Prochlorococcus marinus str. MIT 1214: one gene and its partner. Each later gene encodes a partner of the first gene's protein in a complex. Links are inferred from orthologs where the notes say so. Each region holds a gene or a part of one and is shown on either strand. Other genes may lie near its edges. The genes, in order: tig and rpsG.

The links.
Region 2: the proteins of tig (region 1) and rpsG are in contact, whole or in part, in a crystal structure (PDB 3GTY), measured with the Thermotoga maritima proteins. The link is inferred for Prochlorococcus marinus str. MIT 1214 from one-to-one orthologs. Residues at the interface, in WP_004081061.1 of Thermotoga maritima: Glu122, Val124, Val129, Leu130, Tyr133, Glu188, Gly259, Ile262, Tyr263, Glu266, Ser270, Glu273, Gln274, Glu277, Arg308, Gln311, Ile312, Ser315, Tyr316, Glu325, Arg329, Arg336, Leu363, Phe366, Trp367, Arg373, Leu377, Arg381, Leu384, Glu387; in WP_004081843.1 of Thermotoga maritima: Lys34, Lys52, Lys55, Glu59, Arg62, Gln63, Glu66, Asn67, Lys69, Val71, Arg95, Ala109, Lys110, Lys111, Gly112, Arg113, Pro114, Glu117, Glu121, Ile124, Ala125, Tyr127, Asn128, Asn129, Thr130, Gly131, Lys135, Asp139, Arg142, Met143.

Annotation. Positions count from the first base shown.
Region 1 is NZ_CP114777.1:1,251,350-1,258,806, reverse strand. Bases 4,116-7,047 are described here. They hold tig (trigger factor), read right to left. Parts: upstream 6,325-7,047; coding sequence 4,906-6,324; downstream 4,116-4,905. Other genes in these bases: O5639_RS07105 (aspartate-semialdehyde dehydrogenase), read left to right, coding at 6,478-7,047; clpP (ATP-dependent Clp endopeptidase proteolytic subunit ClpP), read right to left, coding at 4,206-4,862. Outside these bases: O5639_RS07130 (glycosyltransferase), read left to right, coding at 1-889; O5639_RS07125 (DNA polymerase III subunit gamma/tau), read right to left, coding at 904-2,601; ATP-dependent protease ATP-binding subunit ClpX, read right to left, coding at 2,746-4,101; more of O5639_RS07105, read left to right, coding at 7,048-7,457. UniProt on the Bacillus subtilis protein: Involved in protein export. Acts as a chaperone by maintaining the newly synthesized protein in an open conformation. Functions as a peptidyl-prolyl cis-trans isomerase.
Region 2 is NZ_CP114777.1:1,054,261-1,066,607, forward strand. The notes cover bases 9,373-12,347. They hold rpsG (30S ribosomal protein S7), read right to left. Parts: upstream 11,108-12,347; coding sequence 10,637-11,107; downstream 9,373-10,636. Other genes in these bases: fusA (elongation factor G), read right to left, coding at 9,373-10,531; rpsL (30S ribosomal protein S12), read right to left, coding at 11,153-11,527; gltB (glutamate synthase large subunit), read left to right, coding at 11,805-12,347. Also shown: O5639_RS06125 (LL-diaminopimelate aminotransferase), read right to left, coding at 1-802; O5639_RS06130 (Rne/Rng family ribonuclease), read left to right, coding at 1,206-3,110; O5639_RS06135 (ribonuclease HII), read left to right, coding at 3,113-3,706; O5639_RS06140 (DUF1997 domain-containing protein), read right to left, coding at 3,715-4,227; pheA (prephenate dehydratase), read left to right, coding at 4,284-5,114; O5639_RS06150 (methyltransferase domain-containing protein), read right to left, coding at 5,116-6,048; O5639_RS06155 (LON peptidase substrate-binding domain-containing protein), read right to left, coding at 6,051-6,713; rpsJ (30S ribosomal protein S10), read right to left, coding at 6,774-7,094; tuf (elongation factor Tu), read right to left, coding at 7,215-8,414; more of fusA, read right to left, coding at 8,456-9,372.

The DNA of each region.
Region 1 (7,457 bases):
TTTAAGTCGACCATTGATGAGTGGTGGTGGTAAATCAGGAGCTCTGAATTCTGTATTGAATAAAACTGATGGAGAATGGTTATTTATTCTTGACGCGGACGCACAACTACAGAGCAATGTATTACTTAGAGCAATAGCTCTTGCTTTGCATGGGGGATGGTCTGCTGTGCAGCTAAGAAAATCAGTTGTGAATTGTGAGTTGAGTCCAATTGCTTCATTTCAAGCAATGGAGATGGCAATGGATGCTGTTATTCAAAGGGGTAGACTTGCTTGTGGTGGTGTTTCGGAGTTAAGAGGTAATGGACAATTAATTAATAGAAAAGTTCTTGAATCTTGTGGAGGCTTTAATGAACAAACTATCACGGATGATTTAGATTTAAGTTTCCGGTTTTTATTAACCCGATCGCCAATAGTAATAATGTGGGATCCACCTATTCAAGAGGAAGCAGTTGAATCATTACCAGCTTTATTTCGACAAAGAAAAAGGTGGGCTGAGGGTGGTTTACAAAGGTTTTTTGATTACTGGCCCTTATTGATTTCAAAACGCTTATCAAACTTTAAGAAAATAGATTTATCTTGTTTTTTCTTGTTGCAATATGTTTTACCAGTTGTATCATTTATAGATTTTATTGTATCACTTATTTTAGTTGAGATGCCATTATATTGGCCAATATCTATAGTTGCATTCGGTATTTCTAGTTTAGCTTTTTGGAAAGGATGTTCTCAAAATAGTGAAGGTCCAAGAGTACCATCTCCTAATTTTATTAATATATTTGGAGCAACAATTTATCTTGCTCATTGGTTTATTGTTATTCCCTTTATAGTTTTGAAAATGTCATTATTTCGTAAGACTTTAATATGGGAAAAAACTGATCATGTTGGCTCATGATTAAGTTAATCTACTTATTCAAGATCGACAATTTCTCCATTAAAGAAGTCTGCAAATTGCTTAGCTTTTTGATCAATAGAGTTTGTATCTTTATTGATTATTTGTTCTACTTTCCTTTCTTTGATATGATTTTTTTCTAGCTCATTATCAGTTTTAAATTCATGTTTTTGTTTTATTTTTTGAGTGGGAGTTTCATCTTTTTTGTGATTGGATAAGTTTTCTTTGTGTTGTATTAAAATAACTTTAGTTGATGATCTTCTCGCTTTATAAAAAGCATCTTCAATAAGATTTTTTCGACTTTGAATCATATTTATCCATTTTTCTGAAATTGCTATTTCAGCAGAGTCAGAGTTCAAACTTATTAACTTAGCTTGTTGTGAAAGTAGCATTTTTGTTGAAGGAAGCTCTAACATTGCTATGACTTGTTTCCATATATCATCAAGATTCAAATTTTGACTTGTTTGAGACTCTTCTTCAGCAATTGTTCTTTTGATTTGTTTTATGTTGGTATTAGAATCTATATTTTTTAATAAATTATTTGAATTTTTTGGCTGAGAATCATCTGATATCTTTGTTTTTAAAAAGGACTTATTTATTCTGTTAATTTCTTTGGAATTGCTATTTGAAAGCATTCCAAGCAAATTAATTTCTAACCATAATTTTGGTTGATTACTGTGTCTTATATGGTTTTCTGATCCTTTTAATTGAGCTTGTAGACTGAGTATTTGATCAAGATTGATCGAAGTTGCTAAGTCTTTTAAACTTTTACTATTCTCTTGCGAAATATTACATAAATTTGTTGGCTGGTCGGTAATTTTTGTGACAACTAAGTCTCTTAATATAGATGCTATTCCATGTAATATTGCAATTGGCTCTTTTCCCTTATTAATTAGATTATTACAAATATTTAGAATAGAATTAGGATCTTTATTTAGTAAAGATTTAGCTAATATTATCAATTCTTCTTCTGGTACAGCCCCGATCAAATTAATGATATTTAATTGAGTTATAGGGGGAGGAAGTAAACTTACTTGATCAAGTAAACTTTCAGCATCTCTTAACCCTCCTTGAGAATGCTTTGCAATTAATGATATTGCCTCTTCGTTGATTGAAATTTCCTCTTTTTTAGCAATACTCATTAAATGCTTTTCTAAATCAGTTAAAGCGATTCTTCTGAAATCAAAGCGCATACATCTACTAAGAATTGTAGGCAAAACGCGTTGCGGATCTGTTGTCGCAAGGATAAAAACGACTTGCGCGGGAGGTTCTTCTAGGGTTTTTAGAAGTGCATTAAAGGCTGCAGTTGAAAGCATATGGCATTCATCGATGACATAAACTTTCCAGCGAGCTTTTGCTGGTGCAAATCTAGACCTTTCAATTAATTCACGAATATTCTCAACACCTGTATTAGAAGCGGCATCAATTTCAATTACATCTAATGCATTACCAGAGCTAATCCCCTTACATAATTCACATTTATTGCAAGGCATGGTTGTAGATTTTTCACTTTTTAAGCAATTTAAAGATTTTGCAAAAATTCTTGCACTTGATGTTTTACCTGTTCCTCGAGGCCCAGTAAATATATATGCAGGTGCAATTCGATCACTGATTAATGCTTGTTTTAATGTAGATGTAATTGGATCTTGTCCAACAAGCTCGTCAAAGTTGGTTGGACGATATTTATGATGTAATGGCTCATAAGTTTTTATCATTTTTAATTAAAATATCTATAAATTTAATCTTGATCTATTTGATCATATTCAAAATTGAAAATCATTCATCAAATATTTGACTAATTTAATTTTTGAAAATTTTACAATTAAATTTGAGAAAGGTATTCAAAAAGTTGATTCTATCTAAGCAGATTCCTTAACGATCCTTTTTTCATTAGATAAGAGTGGAACCACTTTGCCACCAGTAATTTCATCAACCATTTTTTTTGTTACGTTGAAATTTTTAATCTTAGTTTGAGATGGAAGGTTATACATTAGATCTAGCATGATTTCTTCAACAATTCCTCGCAAAGCTCTAGCTCCAGTTTTTCTTTTAAAAGCTTCTTGCGCAATTGCTTCAACAGCATCTTCATCAAATGAAAGCTCTACATTATCCATACTCAATAAGGTTCTAAATTGCTTTACTAAGGCATCTCTTGGTTCTGTAAGAATAGATTGAAGTGCTTTAGCATTCAATGGTTCTAAGATTGCACTTACAGGCATTCTTCCAATAAATTCGGGAATTAACCCGTATTTCACCAAATCGTCAGGCTCAAGATCATTAATTAAATCTGCACCAACACGATCTCGATTGGATTTGGTTCTTACCCTAGTTTCATTTGGTATGAAACCAATTGAATTTTTACCAAGTCTTCTTTGAACTACATCGTCTAAGCCAACGAATGCTCCACCACATATAAAGAGTATTTGGCTTGTATCAATTTGAATAGAATCACCATAAGGATGTTTCCTCCCTCCTTGAGGAGGCACGTTTGCAACAGTACCCTCGAGCATCTTTAGAAGAGCTTGCTGAACGCCTTCTCCCGAAACATCTCTAGTAATGGATGGGTTTTCACTTTTTCTAGCAATTTTGTCTATTTCATCTATGTAAATAATTCCTCTTTGTGCTAAAGCCACATCCATATCTGCTTTTTGTAGGAGACGTAAGAGAATGTTTTCTACATCCTCCCCAACATATCCTGCTTCAGTAAGAGTTGTTGCATCTGCGACAGCAAATGGAACGTCTAGCATTTCAGCTAATGTTTGGGCAAGTAATGTCTTTCCGCATCCAGTAGGGCCAATTAATAAAATATTAGATTTTTGTAATTTTGTGGCTGTTAAATCAGTTTCGCCAGCACCGTCCCCTTTCCATGCAAGTCTCTTGTAGTGGTTGTAGACAGCTACAGACAAGATTTTTTTTGCTGGTTCTTGCCCCACGACCTGATCATCTAAAAACTTTTTAATTTCAATGGGCTTTGGTATGGAAGCCAAAGTGGGGGCAGGTTTAGCTGTTGTTGTGGCAGGTTTAGCTTTACGAGTTTGTTCTTGTCCACTTCTTTGATGAGTTGGATTATCAATGAGTTCTTCATCTAAAATTTCGTTGCATAAGTCGATACATTCATCGCATATGTAAACTCCTGGACCAGCAATGAGTTTCCTCACCTGATCTTGGGCCTTGCCACAAAAGGAGCATTTAAGATGGGCCTCAAATTTTGCCATCGAGCTCTATAGAAAACAGGGTAGATAGACCGAGCATTAATTTTATTCAGTCTCAGTTAATAGGATCATTGAGGATTGATGCCTTGTCAGCTTTCCTTAATGATTCATATGGAGTTGAGATTGGAAACCACTTTGTCGATCAGGCCATATTCAACCGCTTCTTGGGGAGAAAGAAAGTGGTCTCGATCAGTGTCTTCTGAAATCTTTTCAATATCTTGCCCAGTATGCTCAGCTAAAAGTGAATTAAGAGTCTCTTTTAAATAAAGAATTTCTTTTGCTTGAATTTCAATTTCCACAGCTTGACCTTGAGCTCCACCAAGAGGTTGATGAATCATAATTCTTGAATTGGGCAATGCAAGTCGTTTACCTTTTGTTCCCCCAGACAGAAGAAAAGCTCCCATGCTTGCAGCAAGCCCGAAGCAAATTGTTATGACATCAGGACTAACTTGCTGCATGGTGTCATAGATAGCTAGCCCCGCAGTTACAGATCCTCCAGGAGAGTTAATGTACAATTGAATATCTTTTTCTGGATCATCAGCTTCTAAAAAAAGCATTTGTGCCACTAATGCATCAGCAACTTGATCATTTACATCGGTTCCTAGAAAGATGATTCTTTCACGAAGTAATCGGGAGTAAATATCAAATGCCCGATCACCCTGACCTGATTGTTCGATTACAGTTGGCAAAACTCCTGGCCCTGAAGATAGATAGGAGTTATTCCATAAACTATTAATGGGGTGATTTTGTCTTGCTTCAATCAACTTGAACTTTAGATAGCTAATAATTCTAATCTATGTGTAGAAACTAGGATTTGGGTGTTTTAGAACTTTTCTTTTCTGTTTTTGTTGTTGTTGTTGTCTTTTTAGAACTTTTCTCCTTGCTTTGATCCTTAGTTTTTTTCGGGGCTTTTTCTACAACCGTATTATTTTCTTCCAGCCAAACAAATAATTTATCTTGCAATAATTCATCAGTAATAACTTCTTTGAGACGATTTTCATCGATATTTTTTTCGTTTGAAAGTTTTATATCAGCTTCTACTTCTTTGAGTTTTGAATTAATTTCTTTTTGTGAAACCTCAATTTTTTCCGACTTGGCCAAAGCATTTAAAGCAAGTTTTTGACGAAGCTTTTTCTCTGCTTCTCCTTTTGAAGACTCCATTAGCGATTTCACAAGCTCTGGAGTAAACATTGATTTCACATCAATGCCTTGCTGAGCAAAATTTTGAGCTGTTTGTTCAACAATGATTCGAACTTCTTGGTCAATAAGACTTTTTGGAAGTTCAACTTCCAGCTCATTGACCAAAGCGGCAAGAAGGGAGTCTTGGCGATTTTTTGCTTGTTTTCTATCAGTATCTTCTTTAAGCCTCTTCTCCAGATCCGCTCGTAAGTCAGTCATATTTTCTTTATCACTTGCTTGCTTGGCAAATTCGTCATTTAGTTCAGGTAATTCTTTGATTTTTAAATCTTCAAGACTGACTTTGAATTCAGCTTTTCTCCCTTTTGCATCTTCTTGATGATAATCCTTGGGAAATTCACAATTTAATGTTTTTTTATCACTAATGTTCATTCCAATCACACCCTCAATGAATCCAGGTATCATTCGGCCTTCTTCAAGTTCTATTTCTATTGAATCCGCGCTTCCTCCTTCAATTTCGCTTCCATCATCTGAGAAATTTCCTTTAAAGCTTAATAGGGCAATATCTCCTTTTTTTGCGGCACGATTAGTAACAGGGACCTTAGTTGCTAATTGAGTTCGGGATTGCTCAATAAGTTCATCTACTTTCTTGGGGTCAAAGCTTAAATTCTCTACTTCAGCAGTTAGACCTGAAGATTTTTTTAAAGTTGGGATTGGGGCAATATCAGTTTCAAGTTTTAATTTAAGAGATTTTTCAGGGTTGAAATTCTCCAAAATAGTTTCAAAGCCATCCTCGAGTTCTGGCTCACACAAGGGTTCAATTCCTTCCTGATCTAATGTTTGTGTCCAAACTTTTTGCAACAGTGATTCTAATGCAGAGGCTTGTATCCTTTTGACTCCAAGTTGCTGCACTACTACTGCTTTTGGGACTTTGCCTTTGCGAAAACCTGGGATTGAGATAGATCTGCTGAGTTTGCTTAAAGCTTCGTCATAACTATTTTTACATCGATCTGCGGGCACCTCTACCTCTACAGCAATTCTGCTATTAGGTTTCGAACTGGTTTTTACTTTTAATTTGGCAGCACTCATTGAAACGGAATTCTCAAATTTGGTTAGCGTAAGAAAGCGTTAATTCACTTCCAAAGCTATTGTGGCCTAAAAAGCATCGAAAAATTTGTTATTTGTTGATTTTTCCAATAAGAAAAAATTTTTTGTTAAACCTTTTAATTTTCTTCATCAAGTTTGAACCCACATTCTCTTCTCCCAAATAGACCTCTTACAGTTGCGATTCTAGGATCGAGTGGAGCTGTAGGTAAGGAATTATTGGCTTTACTTGAAGAGAGATCTTTTCCTATTAAAAAATTAGTTTTACTAGCCTCTCATCGATCCGCAGGGGAGATTCAGACTTTTTGTGGAAATGAGTTGAAAGTTGAAGAGACAACTAAAGACAGCTTTAAAAATGTAGATTTAATTTTAGCTTCAGCTGGTAGTTCAATATCTCGGAAGTGGAAAGATTCAATTCATAATTCTGGAGCTTTAATGATTGATAACTCAAGTGCATTTCGAATGGACGAGAATGTTCCTTTGGTTGTTCCTGAAGTCAATCCTGCCGATGCAAGTAAACACAAAGGTTTAATTTCTAATCCTAATTGCACGACTATTTTATTAGCGTTGGTTCTATCTCCATTGACCAGACATATTCCTATTAAAAGGATAGTTGTCTCAACCTATCAATCCGCCAGTGGTGCAGGTGCCATGGCAATGGAAGAATTAGAAAAATTAAGCAAAGAAGTTTTAGAGGGAAAAACTCCAAACAGTAAAGTTCTTCCTTACTCCTTGGCATTTAATCTTTTTTTGCATAATTCACCTTTGCAATCGAATAATTATTGCGAGGAAGAAATGAAAATGGTTAATGAAACCCGAAAGATTCTAGGAGATCCAGAACTTTCTTTGACCGCAACATGTGTCAGAGTTCCTGTTTTTAGGGCCCATTCTGAAGCAGTAAATATTGAATTTACAAAGCCATTCCCAGTCAAAGAAGCATATGAAATTTTGGAATCCTCACCAGGAGTGGAGATACTTGAGGATGTGGAAAACAATCGTTTTCCTATGCCACAAGATGTAACTGGTAGAGACCCCGTATCTGTAGGTCGAATAAGGCAGGACATTAGTAATCCCAATGCTTTGGAACTATGGTTATGTGGAGATCAAATTCGCAAAGG
Region 2 (12,347 bases), 190 kb from region 1 along the record:
TTAAAGATTTGGGAATAACTGTAAAAGCACATCTTGTGCCAGTGAAGCCGGCATTTTTTGAAAAAGATCGAAACTCAATTGCACAATCTCTAGATCCCTCAATTTCAAAAATCGAATGAGGGATCGAGTCATCTTTGATGAAAGCTTCATAAGCAGCATCAAAAAGAATCAAAGAATTATTTTCTTTTGCATATTTCACCCAAGAAACTAATTGATCTCTAGTTGCTACTGCACCAGTGGGATTATTAGGAAAGCACAGATAAATTAAATCAAATCTATCTTCTGGAATTGGCGCCTCAAATCCATTCTCTGAATTAATTGGAATATAACTTAAACCTTTATATTCCCCTGCAAAGTTAGATTCTCCTGTCCTACCTGTCATCACATTCGTGTCGACATATACAGGATATACAGGATCAGTTACAGCTATCTTATTTTCCTTCCCAAGAATATCTAAAATATTACTGCTATCGCATTTGGAGCCATCTGAAACAAAGATTTCTTCCGCTGATATTTCACAACCACGAGAAACATAATCATTTTCAGCAATGCTTTCTCGCAGCCACTGATACCCCTGTTCTGGGCCATAGCCCCTAAAGCCATCTCGAGTTCCCATCTCCTCAATGGCCGCTTTCATGGCTTCACGACAAGCTAAAGGCAGAGGTTCAGTAACATCACCAATTCCTAGGCGGATCAAATCAGCATTAGGATTCTTAGTGCTAAAATCTTTAATTCTTCTAGAAATTTCTGGAAAAAGATAGCCTGCTTTTAATTTCAGGTAATTAGCATTAACTTGTACCACTTGAAAATCGCCAACATTAAATTTAAGTTCAGGATAATCCCTGAAACGCCTTCAAATCTTGAAACAAAGATGATTCCAGATTTAAAAACTAATTTTTTAACAGGGGCTAGAACTTAAAGCAATTAAATTAAATTAAAAGTGATCCTGTGTTAGTATTATTTTTGAGATCTATGAAAAGGGTTTAAGCCCCTAAGGTTCTCAATTAACGTCAGTTTTTCTTAAAGGGACACCTAGATTAAACGTTGGCAACTCCAGCGACTTCAACCGAATTATAATTAATTCCCACACCGAACAGTATTCAAAAATCTCTTTAAGTTTGTTAGGCGTTAAAAATTTCCAACAATTCTATTTGCAGTTTTTCTGCTAATCAATTTTTAATAGCTTAAAAAGCTCAAAATCTTATATGCCCCAGCAAATTATTATTGCTGAGCATTTGCGGATTGCCGCTCTGCTCACGGATGAAAGAATAGATGAATTAATCGTAGCTCAAGGTAGCTACCAAATCGGAGATATTTTCTTAGGAACCGTTGAAAATGTTCTTCCAGGGATTGATGCTGCTTTTGTCAATATTGGAGAAAGTGAAAAAAATGGTTTTATTCATGTCAATGATTTAGGTCCCCTTAGATTAAAAAACACAACTGCAGGAATAACAGAGTTACTCGAACCAAGGCAAAAGGTATTGGTTCAAGTAATGAAAGAGCCCACTGGGTCAAAAGGACCAAGATTAACTGGAAATATAGCTCTTCCTGGTAGATATTTAGTACTCCAACCTTATGGACAAGGTGTAAATATTTCGAGAAGAATAAACAAAGAAAGTGAAAGAAATCGTCTTAGAGCATTAGGAGTACTAGTCAAGCCCCCAAGTACTGGTCTTTTAATCAGAACAGAAGCAGAGGATATTTCTGAAGAATTTTTAATTGATGATCTTGAAAATCTTCTCAAACAATGGGAGCTTATTCAACAAGCATCTGAGAGTTGTAGTCCGCCAATTCTCTTAAATAGAGATGAAGACTTTATTCATAGAATTCTGAGAGATCATACAGGTCAAAACGTTACTCAGATTGTTGTAGATAATACGGAAGCGATTGATCGTGTTAAAAGTTTTATTGGCAAAGATAGTAAAGAACTAGCAATAGAATTACATTGCGATTCTAAAAATATCTTAGAAAAATATAGAGTCATATCTTCAATTAATGAAGCATTAAAGCCCAGAGTAGATCTTCCCTCTGGTGGATATATAATAATAGAGCCAACAGAAGCATTGACAGTTATTGATGTCAACTCAGGCTCGTTTACACGATCTGCGAATTCCAGAGAAACAGTTTTATGGACTAATTGTGAAGCAGCTATTGAGATAGCAAGACAATTAAAATTAAGGAATATAGGTGGAGTAATCATCATTGATTTTATAGATATGGATACAAAAAGAGACCAACTTCAATTATTAGAACATTTCACATCTGCTATTAATGGAGACTCAGCGCGGCCACAAATAGCTTCACTTACAGAACTTGGACTTGTTGAGCTTACAAGAAAAAGACAAGGTCAAAATATATATGAATTATTTGGGAAAACTTCTCCCAACTCCCAAGTAGATGGTCGTATTCAAAACATTACTATTCAAGATATTAATTTAACAAGCTCGCCAGAAGCTGGTGTCATAAATTCATCTTCAATCGCAGGTGAAGATTTACAATCTATACAAGAAAATAATACCAAAAAGAAGCGTATTAATAAAGGGAAAGAGATAGAAACAAACTTAATAAATGAAGATCATAAACAAGCAACTAATACTTTAATGCCTACATCCTCAGATATAATTAGAGACGATATTAGTTTAGACAATAATAAAAAGAAAGAGAATACTATCCTAAATATAAAGATGAATAGCAATGAAGAGCTAGTTTATAGTTTGATGGGTTTAGATCCTATCCTTCTTTTAGAACAGACCCCAATATCTGAAAACTATACTGTTAACATTATTAGACCTGGGGAAGAGACAGGAGTAGAAGAAAAAAATAACATACTTGAGAAAACTGAACAAAGCACATTTAATAATTCCAATGTCAAGCGTCAAAAAAATAATAAGGATCTTATTCGTCTCAAGACAGATAGCTCTAGTCAACAAAAATCAACTAATTCTAAAGAAGAAGAGAAAATCAATATAGAGTTAGATCAACATACTAATGAATTAATTGGTGCTGATAATCTTTCAGTAAATGATAACAATGAATTAATTTCCACGGAATCACAAGAGGTCAATGAGGATCCAAGACGAAAAAGAAGGAGATCTTCAGCTTCTTCTTAAACATGAAAGATAAGAAATCACTGACTGCAGGAGTTGATGAGGTAGGGAAAGGTTGTTTATTTGGTCCTGTTTTCGCAGGAGCGGTAATATTAAGCAAAGCGCACGAAGAAAATCTCTTAAATCAAGGCTTACAAGACAGTAAAAAATTAAGCCCCCGACAAAGACATAACTTGGTTCCTTTAATAAAAAAAAACTCATTAGCTTGGTCGATAGGTCAGGCCTCAGCAAGAGAAATTGACAGTATCGGTATTCGAGAGGCTACTGAAAAAGCGATGCTTAGAGCATTAGAAAAATTTCTATCCCCACCAGAATTAATTCTTGTGGATGGAATGTTACCCATTCGCCTGTGGCCAGGGAAGCAAAAAACACAGATTCGAGGTGAAAGTCATTTCGCATCAATTGCGGCTGCCAGTGTTCTAGCTAAAGAAGCCCGAGATGAATTAATTAAACGACTAGCCCGCAAATACAGTCTTTATGGACTTGAAAAAAACAAAGGGTATGGAACTGAAATACATAGAAAAAACTTAATTAAAGAAGGTGCAACAAAACTCCACCGAAAAAGTTTTCTCTCCAAATTGAAAATAGATAGACATTAATTTTGTAACTAATTTTCTTTACACCAATTATTAAAGTCAACAATTAACTGCTTCTCTACCCTAGCCTTTATTCCTAACAAAATTCCATTTAATATTGTTTGCCCAGTTGACTCGAGCATTTTGGGAGGAATTAATCTCAATAGCTGAGGTTGACTGACTGTCACACCTAAAAGCGCTTCACCTCCAAGGCCTGATGGTTTTGCTTCCAGAATTGCATCTAAAGTTAAATCGAAATCATCAACTAATCCCAAGCCATCCAAGTGACTTTCGGTAACAAACATTCTGATTTTCCTATCAGTATTTTCTACACCTATTGATACGACTGGATTTATTTGCAGTTGAAAAACCTGAAAACTTGTGACTTCGTATCTAAAGCTACCTGGCCCCAAAGGAGTCAATTTCTTAGGATCAAGCATTGCTCCTACAACTCTTTCCTGTTGTAAGAGATAATCAGGTAGTTGCTCCTCATTATCTTGAACAACTAGATCAATTTTTTGTCGTGCTTTAAAGGCAAGAGACATTATCAAAAACTTGTTCAGCTTGATCTTATCGGCATTTACCCCATTTTTTTTATCTAATGTCAACTCGAGTGGCCTACCTTGGACCTAAAGGAACATACGCAGAGAAGGCAGCAAAAGCGCTAGCAGCCTTAGAAAGGCTTGAATCCCCACAGTTCTCGCCATACAAAGGCTTAAGGTCTGTGGTTGATAATCTTGCAAACAATCTTTGTGAAGCAGCCGTAGTACCAATTGAAAATTCAGTAGAAGGTGGCGTTACAACAACATTAGATTCTCTATGGAGACATGAAAATCTATTTATTCACAGAGCACTAGTACTTCCTATCAAGCACTCCTTAATGAGCAGCGGATCAATATCAACTATTTCAGAGGTACTTTCCCATCCTCAGGCAATTGCTCAATGCAGCCAGTGGTTAAACGACAATATTCCAAATGCAGTTCATCTACCAACCAATTCCACGGCAGAGGCGATAAGAATGGTTAAAGGTAGCTCATTTAGAGCCGCGATAGGATCCAAAGATGCAAATGAAGAACTAAATGTTCTGGCTTATCCAATTAATGATATCGAAGGTAATTGCACTAGGTTCGTTCTTCTGAGTAAGAAGAACATAAAAGTAGATGGCAACAAAGCAAGTATGGCTTTTTCTCTTAAGTCAAATAGTCCAGGTGCATTACTAAAGGCGTTGAATTGTATCGCAAATCTTGGCCTGAATATGAGTAGAATTGAATCTCGTCCCTCTAAAAGAGAATTAGGCGAGTATGTTTTTTTCATAGATCTTGATTTAAATCATTCTAATAAAAAAGACTTTGGGAGAATTACTGAGGAGTTATCTCCACTTTGCAATCAAATAATTAATTTTGGATGTTATTTCGGATCAGAAGGTGAGTAATTTATCCTCTTGATTTGAACACTCCAAATTTCATCAAACCTGTTGAAAAAGCCCATCTCATCATCAGTATCGTTGGAATTTCTCTAAATGCTTTCAGGATTGATCTGAGCCCTAATTTTAATATGGATGAAGGTCTTCTAAAACCTTCATATATAGATTCATTCCAAGATTGAATTGTGTATTTTGTCCAATTAGAAGACTCAACAGAACATCCACAATAAGGACTATTTAATAAATTGTTTTTAAATCCTTCAATACTTGAAAATTCAGGGTGGGTCCATTGAATTAATAATTGATTCATAATGAACTTTTCAAATGAATTTAAAGGATGCTTTTTTGAATCTCTTTGATTCCAATCTGCAATTGCCAAAACACCCCCCGGCCTAAGAACCCTGAGCATCTCATCTGCAAAGGTTTGCTTATCAAGCATGTGAGGACCAGCTTCAACGCTCCAAACGCCGTCAAAGCTACCTTTGTCAAACTTTAAGTCAAGTGCATTCATTACCTCAAAACGACAAAAATCCTTATTATCTGTTAATTCATTTGCTCTTTTAATTTGTTCTTGACTTATGGAAATACCAATAACATCAAATCCATAGTGGTTAGATAATATTCTTGAACTTCCGCCAATTCCACATCCTACATCTAAAACCCTTGAGCCTTTTGGTAATTTATGCAAACCGCTCCAACGAACTAATTCATGAACAAAATCAACCTTAGCTTTCCTAAAGTCTTTTTTTATTCTTCGTTTTTCGTAAAAGCCAAGATGAATATGTTCGCCCCAGAGATTTTCTAATAATCGATCATTAGTCCATGAATCATATGACGATGCAACACTGCTAACAGAATCATATCTACGACTTTTCTTGAGCCATTGAGTACTTAAGGTGAGTAGCAAAAAAGCACTAAATAAAAAAATTAATATCCATTGCATGATTAATTATTGGCTTGATCAGCATTTGAAAAAGTATCTTTTAAAGCAGTTCTTGCAGCAAGTTGTCTTCTTGTGTGATCAAGAAGTTCGTATTCTCTCTCTAAACGTTGCGCGGTATTTGTTAATTCTAATAAATTTTGCTGTTCACTCGCTACTGGGCCTCCAAGATGAGCAGCTATCCAAAAAGACAATTCTCTGGGGATATCAGGCAAAGAATCAGGGAGTTCCTTCTCAGATTCAGTTAATTTCGAAGTCAGCGAAACTACATCCCTGAGAGCAATAGCAACGGAGTCCTTTAGTTCTATTAGTTTTTTTTGATCTGATATTTTATCATCATCAACCCAACTAACTAAAGCGTTAATAAAAGGAGTTTCGCTAATAATTTCTAGAATTCTAAATCTTTGCTGTCCAATAGTAACAATATTGCTTCTACCATCTTGTGAGGTTTGATGCTTGATGATCTCAGCACAACAACCAACATCTGCCATTTTTTTTGCTATTGGATCCCATCTAACAACTCCAAAACGGCTATCGGATTTCAATACAGACTGAAGCATCACCCTGTAACGCGTCTCAAAAATATGAAGTGGCAAGTACTCCTGAGGAAAAAGCACAACCTCAGGCAATGGGAAAAGTGGTAACTCCCTAACTGAAAGTTCGCTCAAATGGGTTTTCCTAATTAAATCTATCCTAGGTAATCAATCTCTGGTTTGAGAGAAAAAGCTCTAGAGCTTAACTTCTATATCAACTCCACTAGGAAGATCTAACTTCATTAAAGCATCTATAGTCTTTGCTGAAGGGCTGTAAATATCGATAATTCGTCTATGTGTTCTTGTTTCAAAATGCTCTCTTGAATCTTTATCAACATGAGGCGAACGAAGAACACAATAAATTTTTCTCTTTGTTGGAAGAGGAATAGGCCCTATTGCTGAAGCTGCTGTAGTGTCTGCAGTCTCAATAATCTTCTCGCAAGACAAATCAAGCATTCTCCTATCAAAAGCCTTTAGGCGTATGCGTATTTTTTGCTGTGCAATTGCAGTTGACATAATGGTATTACCAAAAGGTAATTAGGTTTTCTAGGTTCTTTTAAAAATGAACCAATTAGCTCATTTGTTTATTTAATTTAAAGGATGACCTGAATAAATTACAAGTCATCCTCTTAATCATTACTCAATAATTTTGGAAACTACTCCAGCTCCAATGGTACGTCCACCCTCGCGAATTGCGAATCTCATTCCTTGCTCAATAGCAACAGGAGCTATTAATTCTCCAGTCATTTTTATTCTGTCACCGGGCATAACCATTTCAACGTTACTGCCATCATCAGATGTGAATGCAGTAATTTGACCTGTTACATCAGTAGTACGAATGTAAAACTGAGGACGATATCCAGCAAAGAAAGGGGTATGACGACCACCCTCTTCTTTTTTCAATACATAAACCTCACCTTCAAATTTAGTGTGAGGAGTAATAGATCCTTTTTTAACAAGAACCATTCCTCTTTCAATATCTTCCTTCTGGATACCTCGTAATAGAAGTCCAACGTTGTCTCCAGCCATACCTTCATCAAGAAGTTTTCTAAACATCTCGACACCGGTAACAGTTGTAAGTCTTGTATCTCTAATTCCTACAATTTCGACCTCCTCTCCGACTGTTACTTTTCCTCTTTCAATTCGTCCAGTAGCAACTGTTCCACGACCAGTAATTGAGAACACGTCTTCTACAGCCATTAAGAAAGGCTTATCAATTTCACGTTCTGGTTCTGGAATGGAAGAATCAACAGCAGTCATCAATTCATCTATTTTTGTCTCCCAATCTGCTTCTCCTTCAATAGCTTTTAATCCTGAAACTTGAACAACAGGGATGTCATCGCCAGGGAAGTCATAACTTGTGAGAAGTTCACGTATCTCCATTTCTACAAGTTCGATCATTTCTTCATCATCGACCATGTCACATTTGTTTAGTGCAACAACCAATGCAGGTACACCAACCTGCTTGGCCAAAAGAATATGCTCTTTTGTTTGTGCCATTGCTCCATCTGTAGCTGCTACAACAAGAATTGCACCATCCATCTGAGCAGCACCTGTGATCATGTTTTTTACATAATCAGCGTGACCTGGGCAATCAACATGAGCATAATGCCTACCATCAGTTTCATATTCAACGTGAGCAGTGTTGATTGTGATCCCGCGTTCACGCTCTTCTGGAGCTCCATCAATTTCAGCGTAATCTTGCGCTTCGGCTTGACCTTTTTTGGCTAAAACCTTTGTGATTGCAGCAGTAAGTGTTGTTTTGCCATGGTCAACGTGGCCAATAGTACCTATGTTGACGTGAGGTTTGTTCCTCTCAAACTTCTCGCGAGCCATTTTTTTTAAAGAATCGGGGGTTGGTTAGTAAATTTTAGAGATCAGGAATTGCCCTGATTCTTGGAGATAATTGCTTCAGCAACATTACGAGGGACTTCCTCGTAGGTGCTGAACTCCATTGAGAAAATACCCCGACCTTGAGTCATTGATCGGAGTTGAGTGGCATAGCCAAACATTTCGGCTAATGGCACTTTTGCCTGGACTTTGGATTGTCCATCATCGATGGATTGACCTTCAACCTGACCTCGTCTAGAGGACAGATCTCCAATTATAGAGCCTAGGAAGTCCTCAGGCACTTCTACCTCAACTTTCATCATAGGTTCTAGAAGGACAGGATTGCACTTCTTGATTCCATCTTTGAAAGCCATTGAGCCAGCAATTTTGAAAGCCATCTCTGATGAGTCAACATCATGATAAGAGCCATCAACCAATGTAACTTTTACATCAATTAAAGGATAGCCAGCAATCACACCAGACTCACACGTTTCTTTCATTCCTGATTCAGCAGGTTTTATATATTCTTTTGGAACAGAACCACCTACGATTTTATTTACGAACTCGAAACCAGTCCCTGGATCACCTGGCTCAACTTCAATAACAACATGACCATACTGCCCTTTACCTCCTGTTTGTCTTGCAAATTTTCCTTCACCTGAGGAGCTGGCTCTAATTGTTTCTCTATAAGAAACTTGAGGTGCTCCAATATTTGCCTCTACCTTAAATTCTCTCAACATACGATCCACCAAAATCTCTAGGTGAAGTTCACCCATTCCTGCAATGACAGTTTGATTTGTCTCTTGATCGGTACTGACTCTGAACGTTGGATCCTCCTCAGAGAGAGATGTCAGCGCTTTCCCTAGCTTTTCCATATCACTCTTTGTCTTGGGTTCTACCGCAACTGAAATAACTGGCTCAGGGATATAAAGAGTTTCGAGAACAATTGCCTCTTCGGAAGCACATAAAGTATCTCCAGTTGTTGTATTTTTCAGACCAAGCACAGCCCCAAGATCCCCAGCTCTTAATTCATCGACTTCCTCACGATCATCAGCTTTTAAAATGATCAACCTAGATATTCTCTCTTTTGCATCCTTAGTTGAGTTAAGAACATAACTTCCTTTTTCAAGGACACCGGAATACATACGAACAAAAGTCAATTTGCCATATGGATCAGCCATTACCTTGAATGCAAGCGCGCTAAATGGAGCGCTATCATCGGAAGGTCTAACAGCTTCTTTCCCATTAGGAAGCAAACCCTGTATAGGAGGGACATCAACAGGTGCAGGGAGATAATTAACTACTGCATCCAGCAATAATTGAACCCCTTTATTTTTAAAAGCTGAACCACATAACATTGGAACCAAACCATGCTTAAGAACACCTTCCCTAATTCCAGTTTTGAGTTGTTCAATTGTTAACTCACCATTTTCTAGAAAAGCTTCAAGCAATTCTTCCTCAGTTTCTGCTATTGACTCCATTAATTTGGCTCGCCAGTCAGAGACTAAATCAACCATATCTGATGGAACATCAGTCTGCTCAATATCTTTGCCAAGATCATCTTTATAGATATATGCCTTATTTTCTACTAGATCAATGATGCCCTTCAAGTCATTTTCGGCTCCAATAGGTAACTGAATTGGAACTGCATTAGCTTTTAATCTATCTTTAATTTGGCCATGTACTTTAAGGAAATCTGCTCCAGTTCTATCCATTTTATTGACAAATACCATTCTTGGGACTGAATACCTATCGGCTTGACGCCAAACTGTTTCAGATTGAGGCTGTACTCCACCCACCGCGCAAAAGACAGCTATTACACCGTCAAGAACCCTCATCGAGCGCTCAACTTCAATAGTGAAGTCAACGTGTCCAGGGGTATCAATGATATTTATACGGTGATCGTCCCATGTAGTCGAAATTGCCGCAGCTGTAATGGTAATTCCTCTTTCTCTTTCTTGGGCCATCCAATCGGTGACTGCGGCACCATCATGGACCTCTCCCATTTTGTGAACAACACCTGAATAGAAAAGAATTCTTTCAGTACAAGTGGTTTTACCAGCATCAATATGTGCAGCAATCCCGATATTTCTAATTCGTTCTAAAGGAAAGGCGCGTGCCACAGAAAATACTCCGACTAAAGGGCTTTAAAATGCGCATGGACTCTACAACTAAGCATGCTAAAAAAGAAATATTTTGAGAATTTAAATAGAAAAATTTGACCTAAATCAATAGCGATAATGAGCAAAAGCTTTATTTGCTTCGGCCATCTTATGGGTCTCTTCCCTCTTCCTCACTGCATTTCCAGCTTCATTAGCTGCATCCATAAGCTCCCCAGCAAGTTTTTGAGCCATGCTTCTTCCATTTCTTGATCTTGAGAAATTTACCAACCACCTGAGTGCCATTGCTGTCCCTCTTTCTTGACGGACTTCCATTGGAACCTGATATGTAGCTCCACCAACTCTTCTAGCTCTAACTTCAACAAGAGGTGTGACATTTTTCACTGCTGTTTCAAATAATTCAATGGGGTCTGAACCAGTTCGTTCGTTAATCAACCCAAAGGCATCGGAAAGAATTTTTTGAGCTGTTGATTTCTTCCCGTGCTTCATCAATCGATGGACCATCATACTTGCCAATCGATTATTGAACTGAGGATCAGGGAGAACAGGTCTTTTTTCAGCTGCGTTTCTTCTTGACATGAAATAAAAATGTATGGGGGAAATTCAATAAATCAAAATAATTTTTTATTCTTTAGGAGATTTAGCTCCATATTTTGATCTTGACTGTCTACGGTCTTTAACGCCAGCAGTATCAAGAGTTCCTCTGACTATGTGATATCTAACTCCTGGTAGATCTTTAACTCTGCCACCTCTGAGCAAAACGACAGAGTGTTCCTGAAGATTGTGACCAATACCACCAATGTAAGCAGTTACCTCAAAACCTGAGGTTAATCTGACACGAGCTACTTTCCTAAGAGCCGAGTTAGGTTTTTTGGGAGTTGAGGTATAAACCCTTGTACATACTCCTCGCCTTTCTGGACAACCTCGCAAAGCAGGAGATTTTGTCTTTGTTTTAAGAGTCTTTCGCTCTGTTCTTATCAACTGTTGAATGGTTGGCATTAATTTAATATTTGGTCTAGGTTCGACCAGATTCAACAATTCTTCAGATTACTTGGTCAACCACCCAAATTCATAGTTTTTTTCAATTAATATTTTATTTTTATTCAGGTTTAAGCATAAGTACAAAATATTTTCAAGAAAGTATTGAATAAAAAACTTCTTAGTAGACAAAGATGTTTAAGATGTAACCCTAGGATCTATCAAATTATTCTAATCAGCTTTTTCAAGCTTACCGATAGCACTTTTGTAAGAAAAGAAAAAATAGTAAGTTAAAAACATGCACCAACGAACATCAAGATCAAATTGGCCCTATTGCGATAGCACCTATCCTGATGCCTTTTCTGGGGAAAAAGATTCTTGTGGTGTTGGCTTCATAGCTAGCGTTGAAGGCAAACAAAATCATTGGGTCTTATCTCAGGCAGTCCGTGGTCTCAGCTGTATGGAGCACAGAGGTGGTTGCGGCGGAGATGGCGACTCGGGTGATGGTGCAGGGATTTTATGTGAAATTCCATGGTCATATTTAAAGCAAGTTTGGGCCACGGCTAAACAATGCGATCCCCAACGATCAGGGATAGGTATGATTTTCATGCCTAAAGATCCAAATAATAGAGAAATAGCGAAGAAGATATGTGAGAGGGAAGCTGAGTCTTTAGGGTTAACTTCCAAAGGGTGGAGAGATGTTCCTGTTCATGAAGAAGTTTTAGGCAAACTTGCAAGAGAAAATGAACCATTTATTACACAATGGATAGTTGATATTGAGGATAAAGAAATTAATCTTGAGGCTTTACTTTTTAGATTAAAACAAAGGATTTCAAATAGA